3 regions of the Peribacillus sp. Aquil_B1 genome follow, and region 1 is predicted to be linked to each of the others. Evidence: riboswitches for the same ligand, from Rfam matches in the RefSeq annotation. Region 1 holds a riboswitch; each other region holds the start of a gene.
The links. Region 1 has a riboswitch for cyclic di-AMP ahead of MPH60_RS00690 (APC family permease). Riboswitches for the same ligand answer to the same signal wherever they lie in the genome.
Positions count from the first base shown of each region.

Region 2: another riboswitch for cyclic di-AMP. It lies ahead of MPH60_RS27160 (cation:dicarboxylate symporter family transporter); the one in region 1 lies ahead of MPH60_RS00690 (APC family permease).
Region 3: another riboswitch for cyclic di-AMP. It lies ahead of MPH60_RS22745 (TrkH family potassium uptake protein); the one in region 1 lies ahead of MPH60_RS00690 (APC family permease).

Region 1 covers NZ_JAKXEE010000001.1:132,064-135,347, forward strand. The annotation lists gene MPH60_RS00680 (glycosyltransferase family 2 protein) at 1-493, shown strand, start outside; gene MPH60_RS00685 (GtrA family protein) at 453-908, shown strand; cyclic di-AMP (ydaO/yuaA leader) riboswitch at 1,225-1,368, shown strand; gene MPH60_RS00690 (APC family permease) at 1,508-3,284, shown strand, end outside.
Region 2 covers NZ_JAKXEE010000011.1:7,991-11,274, forward strand. The annotation lists gene MPH60_RS27155 (efflux RND transporter periplasmic adaptor subunit) at 1-703, shown strand, start outside; cyclic di-AMP (ydaO/yuaA leader) riboswitch at 905-1,052, shown strand; gene MPH60_RS27160 (cation:dicarboxylate symporter family transporter) at 1,225-2,484, shown strand; gene MPH60_RS27165 (hypothetical protein) at 2,545-2,787, opposite strand; gene MPH60_RS27170 (class I SAM-dependent methyltransferase) at 3,044-3,283, opposite strand.
Region 3 covers NZ_JAKXEE010000004.1:306,064-309,347, reverse strand. The annotation lists gene MPH60_RS22755 (MFS transporter) at 1-707, opposite strand, end outside; gene MPH60_RS22750 (hypothetical protein) at 1,064-1,255, opposite strand; cyclic di-AMP (ydaO/yuaA leader) riboswitch at 1,588-1,730, shown strand; gene MPH60_RS22745 (TrkH family potassium uptake protein) at 1,900-3,237, shown strand; gene MPH60_RS22740 (potassium channel family protein) at 3,261-3,284, shown strand, end outside.

The DNA.
Region 1 (3,284 bases):
GGAACGATTTGATGAAACGAATCTTTTTTTACGGGGCATTGTCCCGCTCATTGGGTTTAAGACGGACTCTGTTTATTATGACCGAAAAGAAAGATTGGCCGGGGAAACGAAATATCCATTTAAGAAGATGGTTGCTTTTGCGCTTGATGGCATTACTTCCTTTTCAGTTACACCGATTCGGCTTGTCTTATGGCTAGGATGTCTTTCCTTTTTCATTAGCTTACTTTTTGGGTCTTACTTTTTATGGTTAAAGTTTTATGGACAGACTGAAACTGGTTGGACCTCATTAATCACCTCCATTTGGTTGATCGGCGGACTGCAGTTGATTGCTGTCGGCTTGATTGGGGAATATATCGGTAAAATCTATAATGAATCCAAACGCCGGCCTAAATATATTGTTGATCTTGATCTATTTAATCCGCTCGATTTGAAAAAACGGGAGCAACTGGACAATGAACGGAACAGTATTGAAAAACTATCTAAAACACACTAACTCCTTCATCCGTTTTTTATTGGTTGGAATAGTCAATACAGCGGTTGGACTTTCCATCATGCTTTTTCTTATGAATGTCCTTGAATTATCATACTGGGTCTCCACCTTTTTCGGCAATGGTACGGGAGCTATAACGAGTTTTCTTTTGAATAGGACTTTTACCTTTAAAAGCGATATAGAATGGCGGCGAGGAGTTGCCCGTTTCTTTTGCGTCATCCTGATTTGTTATTCCGCAGCTTATTCTATAGGCCAAGCTATTGCAGAATCTCTGGAAGGATCCGTTCATTTATCCATACAACAAAATTTGGCTGTTCTCATAGGAACAATCTTTTATACCGTGCTTAACTATATTGGCCAGAAATATTTTGTCTTTAAAAAAGGCAATTTGAGACCAATTCAAGAAGGAAGGAACTAATTAGGTGAATCAGTGGAATAGTGCCCCTATCGGACAGATGCGATCCGAGCTGGGGCAGAACTGGTTAATTTCTTTCAACGCCTTCTCCATGAGGCTGATTTTTTTCCTTTTCAGACCACCCTTTGTTCATCGACTCCTGGATTATTTCTGTATTAGACGTTTACTTACCTCCTTTCCGACCTTCGAATCATGTCATTGCAGGACTTATGTTATATACGTCAAAACAAAACCTCACGAACAAAGAATTTTTCAGTTTTTGAGCAAAATTTTCATTTACTTTTCCATTACACGGGAGTATGATAATCAACAGTTTCATATTTCTAAATCGCTTAAACCTTATGGTGCGGGGGACCCGTTATTGGGATTGTCTACAATCCAAGGGGTGAATCCTTTAAAAGGTAGGGCTACTCTAAGGCCCGAATCCGACAGCTAACCTCGTAAGCGTTATATGAGAAGGAAGGTGGAGCTTGTTAGACAAAAAAATTGATGTCTACAGGTCTATTTAGCTATGACTTGTAGGCATTTTTGTGTTTCGTCTCGTTTTTTTGCTACAGCTGGGTAACATAAACTTATAAATTAACTATGGTGGTGACTACTTAGTGTTATCTTCTATAAAAAGGTTCTTGATTGGAAGACCTTTAAAGTCAAATGCGCTTGGTGAACAAAAGCTTAACAAAACAAAGGCTTTGGCGATATTATCTTCTGATGCTTTGTCTTCGGTTGCTTATGGACCTGAGCAAATATTGATCGTTCTGATCACAATCGGTGCTGCAGCATTCTGGTATTCCATCCCTATCGCGATCGGGGTATTGATCCTGTTAGCGGCATTGATTTTGTCCTATAGGCAAATCATTTTCGCTTATCCGCATGGCGGGGGGGCTTATGTGGTTTCAAAAAACAATTTAGGAGTCAATCCAGGGTTGATAGCCGGAGGATCCTTATTGGTGGATTATATATTAACAGTGGCTGTAAGTGTTTCGGCAGGTACGGATGCCATCACGTCCGCTTTTCCCGGCCTGCACTCATATAATGTCATCATAGCCATCATTTTCGTCATTCTACTTACAATCCTGAACCTGCGGGGGGTTACGGAGTCGGCCTCTGTCTTGGCCTATCCGGTGTACCTATTCGTTTTAGCATTGTTCATCTTGATTGGTGTTGGAATTTTCAAGATTTTGACGGGGGGAGTTTCACCGGAATTACACACGTCACTAGGGACTCCGGTAGCGGGCATCAGTTTATTCATCCTGCTAAGAGCATTTGCATCAGGAAGCTCCGCATTGACAGGAGTAGAAGCAATTTCCAATGCAATCCCGAACTTTAAAGATCCAGCCCCGAATAATGCGGCGAAAACTTTAATAGCGATGGGTTCATTGCTAGCTGTATTATTTTCGGGAATCGTATTCTTAGCCTATTATTTAAGCATCGTTCCAAGCGCAGAGGTGACGGTCGTCTCCCAGATCGCTGAAGAGATCTTTGGACGGAATTTCATGTATTTCTTCATTCAAGGTACGACTGCATTGATCTTGATACTTGCGGCCAATACTGGCTATTCGGCCTTCCCTCTGCTTGCGGTAAATCTGGCGAAGGATAAATTCATACCAAGGGCGTTTACGATCAGAGGGGACCGATTAGGGTATTCCAATGGAATCATCATACTGGGACTCGCATCCATCATCTTGATAGTCGCATTTGAAGGACATACAGAAAATCTTATTCCGCTTTATGCGGTAGGGGTATTCATTCCATTTACGTTGTCCCAGACTGGCATGATTGTTAAATGGCTCCGCGAAAAGCCAAAAGGCTGGATGATGAAATTAACCATTAATTCAATTGGTGCCATAATTAGCTTTATCGTCACGATGATATTCTTTTTAACCAAATTTACTCAGGTTTGGCCTGTATTGATTTTTTTACCTATCATCATTTTAATTTTTCATCGAATTAAAAAGCATTATGAAGCAGTTGGTGACCAACTAAGGATTACAACATGTGAGCCGATCTTACCAATTGAAGGAAATATCATTATTGTACCTGTGGCAGGTATAACCCATGTGGTTGAGAACTCTTTAAATTATGCAAAATCTCTATCTGCACATCAGGTGATTGCCGTTTATGTCGCTTTTGAAAGAGAAGACGAAAAGAAATTCGAAGAAAAGTGGGAAAAATGGCAGCCAGATGTCAGACTCGTTACACTGAATTCTTATTACAGAAGTATCATTCAACCACTAACTAAATTTGTGGACACAGTTGAACATAAGGCTAGTGAATCCAATTATAAAGTTACGGTGATCATCCCCCAATTCATTCCGAAGAAGGGCTGGCACAATATACTTCATAACCAATCAAGTTTACTGATCCGCGCCTACTTACTTT
Region 2 (3,284 bases), on a different contig from region 1:
AGTGAAAATGCTTGACGCTAAAATAAGTTCAATTGAGGGGCAGTCCAGTGCGATCGTGTCGACGAGTGAGGCAGATGGTGTAGTTAAAAATATCAATAAAAACCTGAAAAACCCCATTATATCCATTGTTTCGACAAATATGGCAATTGAAGGGGATTTCTCTGAAGAGGAAATGAAAAAGGCCGAAGTGGGCATGACTATAAAAGCAAGTTCCTCTGGTTCAAAAAAGGCATTGAAAGGGACGATAGGCCGCATCCATTCCTATCCCGCTGAAGAGCCGTCATTAAAAAAAGATAACAGATTTCCATTTCAGGCACTAATCGAATCGGAAGGTGAAGAAACGGAAGCTTTGTTGGTGGGATCCAAAGTGGATCTTACTGTAATAACCAATGAGAAAGCCGGTGTACCCTCCATTCCTATTGAGGCGGTACAATACCATAAACAGCCTTATATTTACAAATTGACTAAAAAAGGCTATGTGGATAAACATTACATTACAAAAGGGCTTAAGGCTGAAGGGATGCAAGAAATCATAAAGGGACCGTCGGTGGGGGACGTCATCCTAATGGAGCCGAATGTGGCGAAGAACCATTCTTATTTCATTACCCCAATTCAATTTGAAAAAGTGAAAGCAGCAACTTATAAAAAATTCACCTCTCGGGAAAAAGTAAGATATCTGTTGCTTGGCATGTTGGAAAAATAACCGCTTCTTTCATCAAGAGAGGTGATGTCCAAAAAGTTGTTAATTATATATCAATATAACTTATGTGATTGAAAATAGGGAAGAGTAATTATAGATACAATAGCTATTAATACAGAATATTCAGACATATTTAAGGACTTTTTCTAGAACGAATGAGAATAAATATTTACAGATTATCATTTTTAGTATAATATTTTATTATAAGTTAACTCGCTTAATCTTATTCCAAGAACGGGGGACCCATTTTTGTGGATTTTATCCGCTAGGGGTGAATTCAGAAATGAAAGGGCTTTTTGTGTTTCCAATCCTAACCCGACAGCTAACCTCGTCAGCGTCTTCAAGGGAACATGTGTGAATATTCACGCCTATAAGAAATCGACACATGAAGTGTCTTTTTTTTCGGCGTAAAGACAGAGTTTTTCCAAAAAAGAAAAATTACTTTCTTTTATTAGTATCTTGTTTCCCTTACCGAGACAAAAATGTTTTTGCATCAAAGACTTTATGGAAGGTGAGGAAAGTAAATGAAGAAATTCAAATTAAGTTTAGCTAGCCAAATTTTCATTGGTTTAATTTTAGGGATTATCGTTGGTGCCATTTTTTATGGTAGTGAGTCGGCCCAAAACTTTTTACAGCCATTCGGAGACATTTTCCTACGAATGATTAAAATGATTGTAGTGCCGATCATCGTTTCCAGCCTTATCGTTGCTGTTGCTGGTGTAGGTGATTTGAAAGCGGTAGGTAAACTAGGTGCTAAATCAATATCATACTTTGTTGTGGTAACTATGGTAGCGATTGCTGTTGGTTTAATTTCAGCGAATATCATCCAGCCTGGTGCTGGTGTGAATATGGACAAGCTAGAACAAACTGATATTTCTACCTATGTTGATACAGCCGAAACTAAGCAGCATGAATCGTTCGTAGATACAATCGTTCACATTGTGCCATCCAATCCAGTTAAAGCCATGGTAGAAGGCGATATGCTAGCGATCATTTTCTTCTCCGTGTTGTTTGGACTTAGTATTGCGGCCATCGGTGAAAAGGGTAAACCAGTATTCCGTTTCTTCCAAGGTGTAGCTGAAGGAATGTTCTACCTAACTAACATGGTCATGAAATTCGCTCCTATCGGTGTATTTGCACTAATCGGTGTGACTATTTCCAAATTCGGTTTGGAATCTTTAATTCCGTTAGGAAAGTTAGCGCTTTCTGTTTACGGAACAATGATTTTCTTTGTAATAGTCATTCTTGGTCTTATTGCGAAATTTGTCGGATTCAATATCTTTACTTTGATTAAACTTCTAAAAGAAGAATTGATTCTTGCTTTCTCTACTGCAAGTTCAGAAGCGGTTCTTCCGAAAATCATGGAAAAAATGGAGAAAGCGGGATGTCCGAAACATATTGCTACATTTGTTATCCCGACTGGATACTCCTTTAACCTTGATGGTTCTACATTATACCAAGCGTTAGCGGCTATCTTCATCGCTCAAATGTACGGAATCGATTTAAGTGCGTATGAACAAATTACGCTAATGCTAGTGTTAATGATCACATCCAAAGGGATTGCGGGTGTACCGGGTGTATCTTTCGTAGTTCTTTTAGCGACATTGGGAACTGTCGGTATTCCTATTGAAGGTCTAGCATTTATTGCAGGTATCGACCGTATTCTTGATATGGGACGTACAGTAGTAAACGTTATCGGTAATTCACTTGCGGCAATCGTTATCTCTAAATGGGAAGGTCAATTCAACCCTCCTTCCAAAAAAGAACTAGAACAAGTTTCTTAATACAAAAAATCCAGAGTGAAATGTCACTCTGGATTTTTTTTTGAATGAAACAGCTCTTCCTTATTTTTTGACGATCCAAAAGCGGCAATCGGAAGAGAAAGCGTTGACATCATCGTTTTCATGGAATAATTCACTTCGATAAAAGCTTTCGATGACTGTAAACCTTGCTTCCTCCAGGCACTCAAGTACTTCAAGTTTAGTTGGGATATGGAGGAAAGTAACTTCTTGAAGCGTCTTTCCGGATGTGATAATATCCCCAAATTCATAAAGCCTCTCATCTTGTTTACCAACACACCAAATCATTTCCTCTTGCTCCCAGAAGTTCAGGTGATTTTCGTTTTTATCACGGTCATGTGTTGTGAAATGAAGAGTCCTTCAGGTTTTAAAATACGGTTGATTTCTTTTAAAGCCAATGTGCGGTTTTTTCGCTGGGGATTTGAATTAACCCATTAAAAGCGAAAATTGCTTTATTGAATGATGAGTCGTTGAAAGGGAGGTTTGTTGCATCCCCAAGGATAAAGGGTATGTCCAGGTATATTCATGCGCTATTTTTTCGGCTTCATAGCATGGCTGGTGTTAGGTCGTTTCCCGTTAGATTTTGAAATCCCTTCTTATAGAGAGCGAAGGTGGTTCTTGCTGTACCGCATCCGATATCAAGGATTGCATCTTCCTGATTTAAATATTTTTCGAATGCATATTTCTCTGATTGCCACAGACCTAAACTTTTAGTTGCATCTGCATAAACGGAAGCGGCTCCATGAAAAACCTTTTTCAATTTTATCCATGATTTATCCTTCAAA
Region 3 (3,284 bases), on a different contig from region 1:
ATCACCACCATGCAGCTGAATAAGAAATAAATGATCATGATATAGGAAGATTTCCGGCTGAAGTCCAGGACGATGCCCCAATCCTTTTTCATGATGGTCCAAGACAGGTAGTGACTGGATTGTTCAAGGGGATGATCCTTTTCAAGATTAGGCATGAATAGAGTGATGATACCGGATAACAATAAGGCAGCCGCGTTAATATAAATCGCCAAAACGGGAGTACCAATCAAGAAAAGGATCCCCGCTAGCGCCGGCCCAATCAAAAAAGCTCCAGAATCCATTAAGCTTCGTAATGAGTTAAATCGTTTCCTCTGTTCAACGGGAATTAATTTTGTAATATACGACCTTGATGTTGTTACGAACATGGCCCCTGCCATATTGATCACGAAGACAACGGAATAGATGACCCAAATAGAAGAAGTCAATGGCAGCAAAGCTATGAATACCGTGCGAAATAGGTCAAGTGCCACCATAAGATTCCGCTTATTTATCCGATCGATCACGCTGCCTGCCCACACATTCGTAAATAGGGCAGCCATCGGTTTTACGATATAAAGTCCAGCTACCGCCAAGGCTGAATCAGTCATATCCAGAACGATTAAATTAAGTGCAATGAAATAAACCCAAGAACCGAAGTTGGAGATACCAATTCCGCACAATAGAATGGATGGGTATTTCCAGGATACTAATGTATTTCTTAATGTCATCGCTTCTCCCCCTTTGACCGAACAATAAAAAAACCGTCCCCACGCAATGGTCTCGGGACGAGGTCAATTTGCGGCGCCACCTCTATGCGTCACCATACATCCCCAACTACCCTCAGCTGCTCGAGGCTCTTTTGGAAAGTGGTCATTTCATTTACTTTTCTCCTCTTTACGTCCACATTATTTATTTCTAAATTTTAACATTAATGGTTTTGTAATGTAAATAACGCAAAAAAACTCATTTAAAATAAATGAGTTTAAAAGCAAAACAACATATGGATTTTTCGCTCAGCGTTCCCGGATAGAACACAGGGATTTTATAATTGAATACCGCTAATGATGTTGGGGATTTGGTTGATTTACCTTAGGGAAAACAATTTTAAAAACGGATTCTTTTTCTTATCCGTTATCCTTAACTCATCCATGATGATTTGATCCTCATGATCGGCTATCCATTTCCTTAGTGCATCTTTATCCTGGCATTGTGTTAAATATGTCTGGCCACCCTTGCCTGTAGCATTAATAACATATCTATTGAACGTCTTCTCCATAATTGCCCGCCTTTTTAATAAAATGTATTGAATTTTTAAATACGAATGCAATGCTTTTTTCTTTATCATTTACAAAAGAAACATAATATATCTATTACAAATTTTGATTGGCAAATAGCGTGTTTTGCTTAAAAGTATTGAATAAAGTACATCGATGCCATTTATCATAATCGGATTAATCGAACCTATCATAATGTGCTAACTAATATTTGTCAATACGTTTTTAAAATGTAAATGAATCGTAAATTTTCAGTCTTGTTAAAGAAATATTTTTTTGCGATTTAGGGGTTTACAACTGCTAAATGATGGGAGTAGAATACGTTTATCAATTTAATGCATTTCGGCCTAAACTCAAGGGAATTGAGTACGGAGGACCCAATCAATTGGGGTTAATTCTGCCTTGCAGAAGGGATGAGATCAGCTCTTTCGCCATCCTACCCGTCAGCTAACTTCGTCGGCTAAAGCGAAGGAGGTCATAAGACCGCCTATTTCGGGAGTTTTTTTGCACGCTTTTTGTGGCAAAATAACTGTTCGTTGTTTTCGCTGGTCTTTTTATTATGCCTTTAAAAAGATTCTGATATCAGATTGATGATTAAAATATCATACAGTTTTACACAATTTTTTTATAGGTAGGGATGATCAATTTGATAAAAGCAAAAAATTTGTTGGATCCGCCAAAAATCCTTGTACTCGGGTTTGCCATCCTGATACTTATCGGGTCCTATATATTGACCCTGCCGATTTCTACTGAAAGTGGGAATGGTCTTTCTTTTCTTGATGCTTTATTCACCGCAACCTCCGCTACTTGTGTAACAGGGCTGGTCGTAGTGGATACGGGATCGACCTTCACCACTTTTGGTGAGTTGGTCATCTTAACACTGATTCAGATAGGCGGCTTAGGGTTCATGTCATTTGCGACGTTTTTCTTTTTCCTTTTAGGCAAAAAGATTTCTTTAAAAGGCAGGTTACTCTTGCAGGAATCCTTAAATAACCTATCCATGGCAGGTGTAGTCAGATTAGTGAAGCGGCTTTTAATTTTCACAGCCATCATTGAGGGCATTGGCGCCCTTATTTTATCGATTCGCTTTTCTTTTGACATGCCAATCGGCAAAGCAATCTATTACGGGGTATTTCATTCCATATCGAATTTCAATAATGCCGGCTTTGATTTAATGGGGGAATTCAGGAGTTTGACTCCTTATGTATCTGATCCATTCGTAACCCTTACCGTCGCCTTCCTCATCACGTTTGGCGGAATAGGTTTTATCGTGATGAATGAACTATACGAATATCGGAATACCCATCGTTTATCCGTACATACGAAGATTGTTCTGGCGACTAGCTTGACCCTTACGATTGCCGGTGCAATTTTAATCTTTTTATTCGAGTTCGGCAATGCCAAGACATTGCAGCCTTTATCTCTCATGGGTAAAACGCTGTCATCATTATTTCAATCGGTATCACCAAGGACGGCAGGCTCCAATACGCTGAATATCCCTGATTTAACTCAGCCAACATTACTGCTCATCATTTTTCTGATGTTCGTCGGGGCTTCACCCGGATCGACTGGCGGCGGGATTAAAACGACTACATTAGCAACGCTTGTTGGAACGGTTTGGTCACAGATTAAAGGAAAGGGTGATGTGGTATTATTCCGGCACCGCATTGTGAGTGAAACGATCTTTAAAGCATTATCCGTTACATTCATTGGCGTATCCATGGTTTCAATCATCTCCATTCTGCTGACCATCACTGAAAGCGGAACTGATTTCTTGATGATTTTGTTTGAAGCCACTTCAGCATTCGCCACAGTGGGACTTTCAATGGGCTTGACCCCGGAATTATCACCGGTTGGCCGGATGCTCATCATTTTTACGATGTTTGCAGGCCGGGTGGGTCCTTTGACTTTGGCCTTTGCTATCGCCATGAGGCGCAAACCAGATCCGTTCCGCCGGCCAAAAGGGAAAATCATGATTGGCTAATCATAAATGAAGGAGTGTACAGGATGGGAAAACGACAATATGCCGTG